Regions from separate parts of the Sphingomonas sp. SFZ2018-12 genome, predicted to be linked through region 1. Evidence: predicted binding sites of a transcription regulator. Region 1 holds the regulator's gene; the other holds the start of a gene.
What was found. The regulator LexA, encoded in region 1, represses DNA repair genes until DNA is damaged. The targets are predictions, from matches to a motif close to GTTCCNCNCTTGTTCT.
Positions count from the first base shown of each region.

Region 2: the regulator LexA is predicted to act here: its motif matches at 6,710-6,725, upstream of radA (DNA repair protein RadA).

Region 1 is NZ_WTFM01000001.1:869,911-877,579, reverse strand. It holds gene trpC (indole-3-glycerol phosphate synthase TrpC) at 1-43, shown strand, start outside; gene moaC (cyclic pyranopterin monophosphate synthase MoaC) at 48-518, shown strand; gene katG (catalase/peroxidase HPI) at 735-2,939, opposite strand; gene GO308_RS04050 (molybdopterin molybdotransferase MoeA) at 3,126-4,340, shown strand; gene lexA (transcriptional repressor LexA) at 4,395-5,072, shown strand; gene GO308_RS04040 (ComEC/Rec2 family competence protein) at 5,066-7,216, opposite strand; gene gltX (glutamate--tRNA ligase) at 7,275-7,669, shown strand, end outside.
Region 2 is NZ_WTFM01000001.1:1,617,806-1,625,474, forward strand. It holds gene GO308_RS07535 (TonB-dependent receptor) at 1-740, opposite strand, end outside; gene GO308_RS07540 (LysR substrate-binding domain-containing protein) at 1,007-1,879, shown strand; gene GO308_RS07545 (DUF423 domain-containing protein) at 2,141-2,473, opposite strand; gene GO308_RS07550 (cation:proton antiporter) at 2,470-4,248, opposite strand; gene GO308_RS07555 (iron-sulfur cluster assembly scaffold protein) at 4,251-4,691, opposite strand; gene GO308_RS07560 (CvpA family protein) at 4,688-5,257, opposite strand; gene radA (DNA repair protein RadA) at 5,316-6,689, opposite strand; gene GO308_RS07570 (DUF2945 domain-containing protein) at 6,952-7,170, opposite strand; gene GO308_RS07575 (glycosyltransferase family 1 protein) at 7,261-7,669, shown strand, end outside.

The sequences.
Region 1 (7,669 bases):
ATCCGACCTTGCTGCCGCCACCCGCGCGCTGATCGGTGGCTGAGCACATGGCGGGGCTCACCCATCTCGACGCCGATGGCAACGCCCGGATGGTCGATGTGTCGGGCAAGGCAGTGACGCGGCGCGAGGCGGTCGCCGAAGGGCGCATCGACATGGGTGCGGATGCGCTCGCTGCGGTCCGCGAGGGCCGCGTGCCGAAGGGCGACGTCATCGCGGTCGCCCGCGTCGCCGGCATCATGGCGGCCAAGCAGACCAGCGAGCTGATCCCGCTGTGCCACCCGCTGCCGCTGTCCGGCGTGACGATCGATTTCGAGGTTGACGATCGCGGCATCGCGGTGCGTGCGACGGCGACGACCGAAGGCCAGACGGGCGTGGAAATGGAGGCACTGACCGCGGTGTCGGTGGCGCTGCTCACCCTCTACGACATGGCCAAGGCGCTCGACCGGGGCATGGTGATCGGCGGGGTGCGGCTGGTCGCCAAAAGCGGCGGCAAGTCCGGGGATTGGCGGGCACCGTAACGCGAAGCACCCTTTCCTCTCCCGCACGCGGGCGGGGGACTGATGGGCGGTGGTCGGTGCAGCGCGTTTCTCGACTTCGTTCGAAACGATCGGGCCTTTGCCGTTAACGCGCCATCCGTTCGTTTCGAGCGAAGTCGAGAAACGCAGCCCCAACTGCCCCGAAAGAAAGGGCCCCCGGCATCGCTGCCGAGGGCCTGTCTTTCCCAGCCGCGAAACTCAGGCGAGATCGAAGCGATCCGTGTTCATCACCTTCGCCCACGCCTTGACGAAAGCGTTGACGAAATGCGCTTCCGACCTGCCCTCGGCATAGACCTCCGCCTGCGCGCGCAGCACCGAGTTGGAGCCGAACACCAGGTCGACGCGGGTGCCGGTCCATTTGGCCTCCCCGGTCTTGCGGTCGCGGGCGACGAAGATGTCCTCTGATTCCGCCGAAGGTTCCCACTTCATCGCGAAGCTCGAATTGAGCAGGTTGACGAAGAAGTCGTTGCTGAGCGCGCCGACCCGGTCGGTGAACACCCCATGCTTGCTGTCGCCGTGATTGGCACCCAGCACGCGCAGGCCACCGACCAAAGCAGTCATTTCGGGCATGGTCAGCGCGAGCAGATTGGCACGGTCGACCAGGTTCTCCTCCAGCGTCCGCACCGGCTTGTGCGCGGCATAGTTGCGGAAGCCGTCGAATTTCGGCTCCAGCGGCTCGAACGAGTCCGCGTCGGTCATTGCGTCGGTCGCATCGGTGCGGCCCGGCGCGAACGGCACGGTCACGTCATGACCGGCCTTCTTTGCCGCTGCCTCGACCGCCGCACAGCCGCCGAGCACGATCAGGTCGGCGATGCTGACCCGCTTGCCGCCCGCGGCCGACGCGTTGAACTCAGCCTGGATACGCTCGATCACCGCCAGCGCCTGGGCGAGCTCCGCCGGCTCGTTGACCGCCCAGTCCTTCTGCGGCGCGAGCCGGATGCGCGCACCATTTGCGCCGCCGCGCTTGTCCGAATTGCGATAGCTCGCCGCCGAGGCCCACGCGGTCTTGACCAGGCGCGAGATCGACAGCCCGCTGTCGAGCAGCTTCTGCTTGAGCGTCGCGATATCGCCCGCGTCGATCAGCGGGTGATCGACCGCCGGCACCGGGTCCTGCCAGATGCGCGGTTCGGCGGGGACTTCCGGCCCGACCAGCCGGTTGATCGGACCCATGTCGCGGTGGGTCAGCTTGTACCAGGCTTCCGCGAACGCCTTGGCGAACTGGTCCGGGTTTTCGTAGAAGCGGCGCGAGATCTTCCCATATTCCGGGTCGAAGCGCAGCGACAGGTCGGTCGTCAGCATCGTCGGCTTGTGCATCACGCCGGGCAGGTGCGCGTCGGGGATATCCGCGACCGCATCCTTGGCGACCCACTGGTGCGCGCCGGCAGGACTCTTGGTCAGCTCCCACTCATGCTCGAACAGGTTCTTGAAATAGAGGTTCGACCATTTGGTCGGCTCCTGTGTCCAGGTGACTTCCAGGCCGCTGGTAATGGTGTGCTCGGCATTGCCCTTGCCGTAGCTGTTCGCCCAGCCCAGCGCCTGGAGCTCGAGCGCCGCGCCCTCCGGCTCGGGGCCGACATATTCGCCCGGATTGGCCGCCCCGTGCGTCTTGCCAAAGGTGTGGCCACCCGCGATCAGCGCGACGGTTTCCTCGTCGTTCATCGCCATGCGGCCAAAGGTTTCGCGGATGTCGTGTGCGGCGGCGACCGGATCGGGATTGCCGTTCGGGCCCTCGGGATTCACGTAGATCAGCCCCATCTGCACCGCGCCCAGCGGGTTTTCCAGCTCGCGCTCGCCCGAATAGCGGCCGGTATCGGCCAGCCATTCGCGCTCGGGTCCCCAATAGACGTCCTCTTCCGGCTCCCACACGTCGGCGCGGCCGCCGCCGAAGCCCGCCGTCCGGAAACCCATCGATTCGAGCGCGACATTGCCGGCGAGTACCAGCAGGTCCGCCCAGCTGAGCGCCCGACCATATTTCTGTTTGACCGGCCACAACAGCATCCGCGCCTTGTCGAGATTGGCGTTGTCCGGCCAGCTGTTGAGCGGGGCGAAACGCTGCTGCCCGGCACCCGCGCCACCGCGCCCGTCACCGATGCGATAGGTACCCGCGGCGTGCCACGCCATGCGGATGAACAGCGGACCGTAATGACCGAAATCGGCCGGCCACCATTCCTGCGAATCGGTCATCAGCGCGGTGATGTCCGCCTTCACAGCGGCGAGATCCAGCGCCTTGAACTCGGCGACATAATCGAAATCCTCGCCCATCGGGTCGACGAGTGGAGAATTCTTGTTGAGGATCGAAAGATCGAGCTGGTTCGGCCACCAAAGCCGGTTGGTCATGCCGAACAGGACGGCCGCGCCGTCCATGTGATTGCCGTGGATCGGGCATTTCGATTCGACGTTCATGGCTTCTCCAATCCTGCAGTTTTGCTCTGGGAACTTGGTCTCTCTCTGCCGCGAAGGATTGCGCCGGCTTGCGGATTCGTCCAGACGTTTAATCCGGTCAGACTGATCGAAAGCGGCTGAGAAACGATCGGCGAAATCGCCCGACGCCGCTTTTCTCAGGGGTCAAACCCGCTAGAGCACGTGGCGATGAACGCCGCTCCTCCAAATCCCGCGCCGCTGGCCGTTGCCGAAGCCCAGCGCCGCCTGCTCGCACTCGCCGGACCGACGCCCGTCGAACACGCCGCCCTGCACGCCGCGGCCGGGCGCTGGGCCGCCGCCCCGGTGCAGGCCGCGCGCACCCAGCCGGCGAGCGACCTGGCGATGATGGACGGTTATGCGTTGCGCTTCGCCGATCTGGGGGCACCGCTCCGGATCGTCGGGGAAAGCGCGGCAGGCGCGCCCTTCACGGGGCAGGTCCGCATCGGTCAGGCGGTGCGGATCTTCACCGGCGCGCCCGTGCCCGCCGGGGCGGACACGGTGCTGGTGCAGGAGGAGGCGCTGCGCGAGCGTGACCGGCTCAAGCTCAGCGGCGAAGGTCCGGCTGCCATCGGCGCGAACATCCGGCCGCGCGGGCTGGACTTCGTCGCGGGCGCGCCGCTGATCGCGGCGGGCGCGCAATTGACCCCACCGTGTATCGCGCTCGCCGCGATCGCGGGTCACGCCACCCTGCCCGTCCATCGCCGGCTGCGCGTCGCGATCGCGGCGACCGGCAATGAACTGGTGCGGCCCGGCGATCCGATCGGCCCGGCGCAGCTGCCCGAAAGCAACGGGGTGATGCTTGCCGCGATGCTGGCCAACCTGCCCGTCGACCTGATCGACCTCGGCATCCTGCCCGATGATCTCGATACGCTGACCGCGGCGTTCGGCACGGTCGACGCCGACCTGCTCGTCACCAGCGGCGGCGCGTCGGTCGGCGACCATGACCTGGTCCGCCCGGCGCTGGCGGCGGCGGGTGTCACGCTCGATTTCTGGCGGATCGCGATGCGGCCGGGCAAGCCGTTGATGGCCGGCACGCGCGGCGCGATGGTGGCGATCGGCCTGCCCGGCAATCCGGTTTCCGCATTCGTCACCGCGACGCTGTTCGTCCTGCCGCTGATCCGGGCACGGCTGGGCGCGCGCGATCCGTTCCCGGCGATGACGACCGCGATGCTGGGGGTCGCCCTGCCTCCCAACGGGCCACGCGCGGACTATCGACGCGCAATGCGCGTCAACGGCATTGTGGTCGAGCCGGCGCGACAGGACAGCTCGATGCTCCACGCGCTCGCCGACGCGGACTGCCTGATCGTGCGCGCGCCCGACGCTCCGGCCGCTGCGCCCGGCGACTCGGTGGAAATCCTGCCGCTCGCGCCCGCGGGTGCTTGACAGCGTTCCCCGCGTTTCCTAAAAGTTCCGGGTCTGTTCCGACGGAGAACCCCGATGCTCACGCGCAAGCAGCATGAACTGATCTGTTTCATCTCGGATCGCCTCGCCGAAACCGGGGTGTCGCCGTCGTTCGAGGAGATGAAGGAGGCGCTCGACCTCAAGTCGAAGTCGGGCGTGCACCGGCTGATCAGCGCGCTGGAGGAACGCCATTTCATCCGCCGCCTGCCCAATCGCGCCCGCGCGCTCGAAGTGCTGCGGATGCCCGAGCGACCGGAAGCCAAGAAGGGCAAGGGCGCGGCCGCCACGGGTACCCCGCCGAGCCAGGCACCGCAGCGGCCAGCCCCCGCCAACGACGTGATCGAAATTCCCCTCCACGGCCGGATCGCGGCCGGCGTGCCGATCGAGGCGATGGAGGGGCAGCAGATGCTGCCGGTGCCCGCCGCGTTGCTGGGCGCGGGCGATCATTATGCGCTCGAAGTCGCGGGCGATTCGATGGTCGAGGCCGGCATCCTCGATGGCGACTATGCGCTGGTGCGTCGGACCGAGACCGCGCGCGACGGTGAGATCGTCGTGGCGTTGATCGACGAGAATGAGGCCACGCTCAAATATTTCCGTCGCGAGGGCGCGATGATCCGGCTCGATCCGGCCAATCGCAGCTACGATCCGCAACGTTACCGTCCCGACCAGGTGCGCGTACAGGGGCGGCTTGCCGGGTTGCTGCGTCGCTACTGACCGGAAGAACGCCGAGGGCGTGAGGTCACGCGCGGCCGTTGCACCGTTGCAGGGTCGAGCCAGGGATGGCGATCGCCGGGCCGGCGCACCGTCGTCACCCGGCCCGCGCCGAACGCGATCGCGACCCCGCCGGTTCGCGCCAGTGTCCCGCGATCCAGCTTCAGCCAGCGCGGCGTGCAGCGACGCGGCAACCGGCGCTCGCTGACGATGATGTCGACATCGCGACACAGCCGGACGATCTCGGCGATGGGCACGAGATAGCTGCTGCGCGTCGCGGCGATCCGCCAGCGTCGTTCGCCTTCGCGATGCTCCACCACACACAGGTCGCGGTTGCATCGCGCGGCGGGATGGGTATCGAGCGCATCCGCCGCGCCGTCGACGCCGCTCGCCTCACCCAGGATCGAGCGGACATAGTCGCCTGATCGCGCGCGCAGCAGCGCCAGGCCGCCGTCATCCGTGCGCAGCGCCAGATGGCGGCCGTCGCCGGTCACGACCAGATCGGGCGGCGGCGTCCCCAACGCCCATACCGCGCCGATCAACAGCGGCACGGCCCCCCAGCGTCGCCAGCGGGTCCGCCACAGCATCAGCCACAACCCGCCGGCGATCATCGCGGCAAAGGCCCCGGCGGGCATCGACGGCAGCGTCGCGATCGCGCCGGGCGCATTGGCGGTGGCGTGCGCGATCGCGAGCAACAGGTCGAGCGCGACGCCCGCGATCCACCAGAAGGGCGCGCCCAGGCCGATCGTGTCGGCGATCAGCGCCATCGCCTCGACCGGCATGATGACGAACGTCGTCATCGGGATGGCGATGATATTGGCGAGCGCGCCGTACAGCCCGGACTTGTGGAAATGGAACAGTGCGATCGGCGTCAGCGCCGCCTCTACGGCCAACCCGGTCAGCAGCGTCGTGCCGAGCGCACGGACCAACCGGCGCGCGCCGCTCTCCTCGCGCCGCGCGAACCAGCCCTGGACGCGCGGATGCTCGTGCAACGCGACGATCGCGGTGACGGCGGCGAAGCTGAGCTGGAAACTCGGGCCGACCAGCGTTTCGGGAAAGATGAGGAGCACGATCGTCGCGCCCGCCGCGATCAGCCGCAGCGTGATCGCCTCCCGCCCGATCGCCAAGGCGGCGAGCACCAGCAGGGCGGCGATGCACGACCGCACCGTCGGCACCTCCGCGCCCGTCAGCCAGGTATAGCCGATTGCCGCCAGCCCCGCCGTGCCCGCCGCCACGACCGGCAAGCGCACGCGCAACGCGAGCCACGGGCTGAGCGCGAGCAGGCGGAGCATGACGAGCATCGTCGCGCCCACCACCGCGGTCACGTGAAGGCCGCTGACGGACAGCAGGTGCGCCAGGCCCGACCGCCGCATCGCCTCGGCATCGTCGTCGGCGATGCCGCCTTCGTCCCCGGTGGCGAGCGCCGCGGCAATGCCGCCGCCGCTGCCCGGCAGCCGGCTGCGGATATGCGCCGACAGTCGATCGCGAAGCGGCGCACCCGCGTCCGCGCCGGGGGTGACGAGCGCCACGCGCCCCAATGCCCGCCCGGTCGCGCCCAATCCCTCGAACCAGGCGACGCGCGCAAAATCATAGCCTCCGGGCACTCCGGCGGGGGGCGGCGGCACCAGCCGTGCGCGCAGGCGGACCCGCGCGCCGCGTCGCACATCGGCGGGCAAATCCGTGTCGGCCACGTTGACGCGAAGGCGCGGCGGCAGGCCCGACCCCGGCAGCGTCGCGATGCGCAGTCGGACGATCTCGCGCGCGGGCAGCGGCTCCACCCGATCGACCCGGCCATCGATCGTCACCACCGAAGGTCGCGCCAGCACGGGCGCGGCGACGTGGTCGGCCCGCCACCCCATCAGCGCGCACCCGACCAGTGCGGCGACTGCCCCCGCTGCCAGCACGCGCGGTGCCCGCCCGCCCCCACCCCATGCGATCGCAACCAGGGCAAGCGCGGCCATCAGCCCGCCAAAGCCCCACCAGGCGATCGGGTCAGGCAGCAGGAACCAGGCCGAGATGCCGCCGCCGAGCGCCACGGGCAGCCACAGGGGCAGTTGCCCGCGCTCGGCCTCCAGCCGTGCCTCCAGTCCGTTCAAGCGGCGTCGAGTCCACCCGCCGCCGCCGATTTGAAGCGGCGCGGGGGCCATGCTAGGGGCGGTCGCGGCTATCCTGGCCATCGATTATCCAGCTTGGGAGTATGCGCGTTTGAGCGCAACCGAAGATACCGGCCGCCCGGCCGGCACCACCGCATCCACCACGGACATCGTCACGCGCTTCGCGCCGTCCCCGACCGGGTTCCTGCACATCGGCGGCGCGCGCACTGCGCTGTTCAACTGGCTCTTTGCCCGCCACCATGGCGGCCGCTTCCTGCTGCGGATCGAGGATACCGACCGGGCACGCTCGACGCAGCCGGCGATCGACGCGATCCTCGACGGGATGCGCTGGCTCGGGCTCGACTGGGACGGCGATCCGGTCTTTCAGTTCGCCCGTGCCGCGCGCCATGCGGAGGTGGCGCACCAGATGCTGGCCGCCGGCACCGCCTATCGCTGCTACGCGACGCCCGAGGAACTCGCCGAACTGCGCGAGGCCCAGCGCGCGGC
Region 2 (7,669 bases), 750 kb from region 1:
CTGCCAAAGGCGCGGTCCAGCCGCAGCTCGCCGCTGGTCGAACCGTTGCGCGCGGGCGGATCGGTGACGATCAGCTGACTCGCGGTCGCATCAGGGGTCACGTCGAGATAGAGATTGGCAAAGCTCGCGCGCGCGTTCGAGACCGAACGGAACAGCCCTGCCCGCAGCCGCCAGCCGCCCTCCTGCCACTTGAAGATGACGCCGAAATTGTAGCGGTTGCGCGAGTTCTCGGCCCACTCCGGCCCGGTGAACAACAAACGCGGGACGCGCGGGGGGAGGTATTCGCCCGCGGTGATGTAATCCGGCGGACTCTGCGCCTCGCGCATTGCGACATAGGAGACAAAGGGCACCACCTCTATCGTTTCGGTCGGTTTCCATTCGAAGGTGGCGCTGCCTGAGGCGATCCAGTCGGTGGTGCCGTTGCCATAGCGCTCGCGATACGCCCCAGCGCCCAGCGCTGCGCCGAAACGTTGGGAAAACCGGACATCGGCGGTCGCCTCCGAAACCAGAAAGCCGAAGGTGTCGGCCGAGGCGAACAGGCTGCGACCGGGAACTCTGGCAGGTCTGCGCAGCCGGATGTCGACGACGCCCGAGGGGGCCGGAAAGGCAAAGCCCTGCGCCGCGATCCCGACGCGGATTGTGGTGGTTGACCGCAGTATCGGGGAAGGCAGCGTCACCGGGTCGAAATAGAGATCCTCCAGCCGAACATTTCCCGCGTCCACCGCCGAAAAGCCGCGCACATCGTCCGTGCCATAGAGCCCGATGTTCTCGCGACCGATGCTGGTGCCGAACGCATCCTCGGCGGCCTGAAGCGCGTTTTCGGTGGCGCGCTGGGCGTGCAGCGGCCCCGCGGCGATACCCGCAAGCAGCCCCGCAGCGAGTCGCATGATTGTTGAATTTTTCATGTAATATGAATTTCCGGCCTATTGAATGGGTGCTTGTTTTCCCCGCAAATGCTGCGATGACCATCAACTTCATCCGCATCACATATGATGAAATCTAAACAATGAATCCGCGCGCATCGCTCAACGTCTCGCTAAACGCTCTGCGGGTGTTCGAAGCCGTGGTGCGGCTGGGCGGAGTGAACCCGGCGGCCGCCGAGCTGGGACTGACCGCTTCTGCGATCAGTCACCAGCTCAAGGCTCTGGACGCTGCCATGACCCTGCCACTGCTTCGACGCGAGGGGCGAAGGGCGGTGCCGACCGTGCAGGGCGCGAAACTTGCCGCACAACTGGGCGGGGCCTTCGCCGCGATTGACGATGCCGTCGACGATATGCGCAGCGCCAGGCAGGTGATGACGATCAGTGCCTATGACAGCTTTGCGGTCAATTGGCTGCTGCCGCGCCTCGCCCGCTTCACCGAATCTCGGCCTGAGATCGACGTGCGTCTGGCGACCTCGCCGCGCCTGCTTGATCTCGAGCGTGAACGGATCGATTGTGCGATCCGGCTCGGCCCGGGCGGCTGGCCGGGCATCGATGCGCATCTGCTGGTGCCGCAGTATTTCGGCCCGCTGGTGCGCAGTGACCGGGCGGATGGCGCGACGATCCCGCGAATCTTGTGGGTCGGGTGCGAGGACGACTGGGACCCTTGGCCGCAGTTGCAGCACGGCGAGCAGGAGATTCGCGTGATGTCGCGCGAACTGGTGATCGGGGCGGTGATGGCGGGGACGGGTATGGGCGTGCTCGATCTGATCCTGATGTCCGACCGGATCGCCAACCGCGAGGTCACGGTGTCGGGCCCGCGCCATGCCTCGCCGTGGAGCTATTACCTCGCGCTCCCCGCCGGACGTCGGACCTCTCCGCACGTCCGCGCCTTTGCCGATTGGGTGCGCGAGGAAATGGGCCGCACCGAGCGCTTCCTGAACGAGAATGTAACGTGACGAATACCGCTGCATCTAGCGATGACTTTGCCGCTTCCTGCCGTCCATTTCCCGACGTATCGGCCTTTCGTCCTGATGCGGCAACGGCCAAGACTAAAGTAACGAGGCTCTGATTTCAGCAGGCGTTAATCGCGACCGATTTCGCGAAGGGTGCCGTAAGCCGGGCAACCACTTTGCCAGCGCCATCGGCTGCTGCGCCTGTAGTTTGGTCACGAACGGCGTGGTCACGACGAAAGACGAGCCACGCGGAGAGCCGCTCCCCTACCCCCGCAACGCCACCCACGCCAGCCACAGCCAGCCGCTGATCATCAGCACGCCGCCGATCGGCGTGATCGCGCCGAACCAGCGCGGCGCGCCCAGCGCCATTGCGTAGAGCGTGCCGGCGAAGACCAGCCCGCCGATGACGAACAGCCAGCCCGCGCCCCGCGCCCCCGCCTGCACCGCGACGATCGCGGCGACGGCGTGGACCATCTGATAGATGCCGCCGGTACGCAGCCATTCCTGTGCCTGCCCGCTCGCGCCATGCGCACCGAACGCGCCCGCCGCCACTGCAAGGCCACCCGAAAGCGCGGCAAGCCCCAGCAACAGGTTCACGTCGGCTGCTCTTCCGTCCGGGCACGCTGGCGCTGGCGCCAGAACAGCTTTTCCGACGCGGCATAGAGGTCGCCGGTCTCGACCTGGATGCCCAGCCGATCGGCGTCCATCTTGCGGTATTCGTCCTCGGTGCGCTCGATCTCGGTCTCGTCGACGCCGACGCAGCGCATCGCGTCGCGCGCCATCGCGATTGCGGATTCATAGACTTCGCGCGTGATTCGCTCGACCGGCGCGCCCTTCAGCTTCACGACCGAGCGGCGGTCATAGGCGCGCAGCATGATGGCGGCGTGGGGAAAGGCGTGCTTGACCGCATGCAGCGCGTCGGCATCGAGCTGGTCGCCGTCGAGGCAGAACAGCAGCAGGTCGGCATCCGCCGCCCCCGCCTGGCGCAGCAGTTCCAGCCGCGTGCCGTTGCCGTAATAGACCTTCATGCCGAAACTGCCCGCGACCTCGATCGTCTCGGGATCGGTATCGATCAGCGTCACCGCCAGCCCCTGGCCGATCAGCATCTGGCCCACCGTCTGGCCAAACCGGCCATAGCCGACCACGATCGCACTCGCCCCGTCATGCCTCGGTCCTTCCAGCGCCTCGCCGGTCGCGTCGGCGGTCACATCGGCGCGGAAGCGGCGGGTGAACATCATCAGGAACGGCGTGGTCGCCATCGACAGGGTGACGATCGCGCCGAACAGGCTGGCGGCCTCCGGCGCGATCAGCAGCGCGTTCTGCGCCTGGGTGAACAGGACGAAGCCAAACTCGCCGCCCTGACTGAGCAACAGGCCGAGCGCGAGCGCCTGGCGCCATTCCATTCGGAACGCCATGCCGATGCCCGCAATGACCGCGGTCTTGGTGACGATCAGCAGCACCGCCATGCCGATGACGAACGCCGGCCGGTCGGCAATCGCGCCCAGATCGAGCATCATGCCGACCGCCAGGAAGAACAGGCCGAGCAGGATCGTGCGGAACGGCTCGACATCGGCTTCCAGCTCGTGCCGATAGGGGCTGTCGGCCAGCATCACGCCGGCGACGAATGCGCCCAACGCGGTGGACAGCCCCAGCGCCTGCATGATCGCCGCGCTGGCGAGCACGGTGAACAGTCCGGCGAACACGAACATCTCGCGCTCGTTCAAATTGCCGATCAGCCGGAACAGCGGCCGCAGCAGGAAGCGCCCGGACAGCACCAGTCCGGCAATCGCCAGCACGGTATAGAGCCCGAGCAGCCAACCGGGCGGCCCCCCCGCATCGGCCGGATTGCGCGAGAGTGCCGCGACGATGGTGATGAGCGGCACGATCGACAGATCCTGAAACAGCAGGATCGCGAAGGCGCGCTCGCCGAACGGGGTGCGCAACCGGCCCGCTGATTGCAGCATCGGCAGCACCTGCGCCGTCGATGACAGCGCCAGCGGCAGGCCAAGCGCCACGGCGGCGGCAGGCGAGAATTGCGCCACCCCCCACACCAGCCCGGCGATGGCGATGCCGCACAGCACCACCTGGAGCAACCCCAGCCCGAAAATATCCTGCTTCATCCGCCACAGCCGCGACGGGCTCAGCTCCAGCCCGACCAGGAACAGCAGCAGGACGATGCCGAGTTCGGCGATCACCAGCTTCGATTCGGCCTCGCCCACCAGCCCCAGCACCTGCGGGCCGACCACCGCGCCGGCGACCAGGAACCCGAGCGTCGCCCCCAGCCCCAGCTTGCGGAACAGCAGGACGAAGACCAGGCCGAAGCCCAACAACGGCGCGCCCTCGGTGATCAGATTGGGGCCGTGCGCGTCCATGGTCAGCGTGCCTCCACTGGCGCGGCGCAGGCCTGCGCGACTGCCGCCGCCACCGCTTCGAACGGCAGCCGGATCGACGCATGGCGCGCGACATGCGCGCGCGCGGCGTCGAACAGTTCGATTTCGGGCCAGTCGGGCAACGCGCCCTCCCCCGCCAGCCATGCCGTCAGCGCATCGCGCGCCGCCGCCAGTTCCTCGCCACGCCGCCCGATCGCGTGGCTCGCCATCAGCGCTGCCGATGCCTGGCCCAACGCACAGGCGCTGACGTCCAGGCCCAATGCCTCCAGCCGCCCGTCCGCATTGACGCGCACCGCCACCTTCACCCGGCTGCCGCACACCGACGACCTGTTCTCCGCCACCGCCATCGCGTCCGCAAGCGGCGCATGGTGCGGGATCGACGCGGCCAGGCGCAGGATGCGCGCATTATAGAGCGGCGCGCTCATTTCGGCCGCGTCCGGTTGGCGGCGGTCGCGTCGTCCGCGCCGGCCGCATTATCGAACAGCGGCTCGCCCCGGCGGCGGCGATCGACCAGGTCGGCGATCGACGCGCTGGTCGAATTGAGCAGCGGATAGGTCTGCGACGTCACCATCCATTGCGGCCGCCCGGCCGGCCCGCCGCCCAGCGTGTCATAGACCAGCACGACCAGCAGGAAGCCCAGGCTGGCCAGCACCAGGCCCTTCAAGGCCCCAAAGCCGAAGCCCAGGCCCCGGTCGATCGGTCCCAGCACCGACGTGCGCGTGCGCCGGCCGACCGCGTTGGCGACCATCCGCCCGCCGAAATAGGTTCCCCCCGCCAGGATCGCGAAGGCGAGCACCGCCGCGCCCGACGCGGTGCCGACCCCGCCGACCAGCAGTTCGGTCAGCGGTGCGTGCGCGACCTTGAGCGCAAACACCACGAAGATCCACGCCATCAGCGACAGCACTTCGGTGACGAAGCCGCGCCACAGGCCCAGCACCGCCGCGCCCCCGACTGCGATCAGCACGATGATGTCGAGCGCGGTCAGGTCCATGCGAGCCCAAAAATCCATTCATGCGGGATCGGCGGACGATCCGCCGTGCGTTCGACGGCTAGCCGCGTCCGAGCATATGGTCAACGAATTGGCGCAGCGTGCGGAAGCCGGCGAGCTCAATGCCGGTGCCCTCGCGCTGCTGGCTGGCGGGCGCCATCGCGCGGCCGAAGCCCAGCTTGGCGGCTTCCTTCATCCGCAGCGCCCCGTGCGCGACCGGGCGGATCTCGCCCGACAGCGCGACTTCGCCGAATGCGATCATGTCCGACGCGACCGGCCGTTCGGCGAGCGCGGAGACCAGCGCCGCCGCCACCGCCAGATCGGCGGCGGGGTCCTGCACGCGATAGCCGCCGGCGATGTTGAGATAGACTTCGGCGGTCGAAAAGCTGAGGCCGCAGCGCGCCTCCAGCACCGCCAGCACCATCGCCAGCCGGCCGCTGTCCCAGCCGACCACCGCGCGGCGCGGCGTCGCCCCGCTCGCCAGCCGCACGGTCAGCGCCTGCACCTCGACCAGCACCGGCCGCGTTCCTTCCAGCGCGGGGAACACCACCGCGCCGGTGACGCTTTCGTCGCGGCTGGTCAGGAACAAGCTGGACGGGTTGCCGACTTCCGCCAGCCCGCCGGTGTCCATCGCGAATACGCCAATCTCGTCGGTGCCGCCGAACCGGTTCTTGACCGCGCGCAGGATGCGATATTGGTGGCTGCGCTCGCCCTCGAACGCCAGCACGGTGTCGACCATATGCTCCAGCACGCGCGGTCCCGCGATGCTGCCGTCCTTGGTGACATGCCCGACCAGCACGACGGCAGTGCCCTGTTCCTTGGCGAAGCGGAGCAGCTCGCCCGCGCTCGCCCGCACCTGACTGACCGTCCCCGGCGCGCCCTCGATCAGGTCGCTGTGCATCGTCTGGATTGAATCGATGATGAGCAGGTCGGGTGCCACTCCCTGCCCCACCGTCGTCAGGATGTCGCGCACCGATGTCGCCGCCGCCAGTTGCACCGGCGCATTGCCCAGCCCCAGCCGCCGCGCGCGCAGCCGCACCTGGTCGGCGGCTTCCTCGCCCGAGACATAGGCGACGCGCTTGCCCGCCAGCGCCAGCTTCGCCGCCGCCTGCAACAGCAGGGTCGACTTGCCGATCCCCGGATCACCGCCGATCAGCGTCGCCGATCCCTCGACAAAGCCACCCCCCAGCGCACGGTCAAGCTCGGCAATTCCCGTCGCCATCCGCTCGGGCAGCGGCACGTCGGTGTCTAGCCCCGACATCAGGATCGCGCGCCCGCCCGATTGCAGATTGTGCCGCGCCTGGAACGGCGTCACCACCGCACCGGCATCCTCGACCAGCGTGTTCCACGCCCCGCAATCCGCGCACTGGCCCTGCCACTGCGACGTCGCGGAACCGCATTGCTGACAGACATAACGCTTGCGGGGCTTTGCCATCCGATGAGTTTAGGACGGGTGGAACAAAAAGGGAATAGCCGAAGCGGCGTTCGGTTCGTTGGCGCTCGGGGATTTGTTCACGCGAAGGCGCGAAGGCGCAGAGGACGCGGAGGGGAATTGACGTGTTGGCCCGTCCCGCCCCGATTGCAGGAGAGGGACAGCCGCTGCTCGGCGAAACCGCTCTGCGTCCTTCGCGTCTCTGCGTGAAAAACACCTAATCTTCGCGCCTTCGCGCCTTCGCGCGATTACCCTTTTTGAGACCTCACCCCGCGCTCAACTCGCTCCCGCGCTTCAGCGCGCGTCCCCCGTCTTCCTGCTCGACCAGATAGGCCGGATTGTCCTTCGTCCCGTTCTTGACGATCTTGCTGCCCTTGATCGTGCGCTGGACGCGGCGGTCGAAGCGTTCGGCCACCTTGCCCTTCGCCGTGCCGCTGCCCCAGTGCCACGTCACCGCCTGACCCTTTTTGAAGCTGTTCGCCATCTTCGCGCTCCCGTGCTGACGGCGTGACAACCCGCACCGCCTGTGCGCGTTCCGTTGGCAAGCCGCGCGGCGACGGCTATGCGCTCGCCGATGCAGCCCTCCGACATCCGCGTCGCGATCTTCAGCGGGAACTACAACTATGTCCGCGACGGCGCGAACCAGGCGTTGAACAAGCTTGCGCGCCACCTGCTCGATGCCGGCGTCACCCTGCGCGTCTATTCGCCGACGGTCGCACGTCCCGCGTTCGAGCCGACCGGCGACCTGGTCGACGTGCCCGCGCTCGCGCTGCCGCTCGGGCGCGACGAATATCGCCTGGGGCTTGGCCTGTCGGGCGGGGTCAGGCGCGACCTTGCTGCCTTTGCTCCCAACCTCGTCCACGTCGCCGCACCCGAAATCACCGGCCACCGCGCGGTCAGCTGGGCGCGGCGCAACGGCATCGCGACGGTCGCCTCACTCCACACCCGGTTCGAAACCTATGCGCGCTATTACCGCCTGGGCA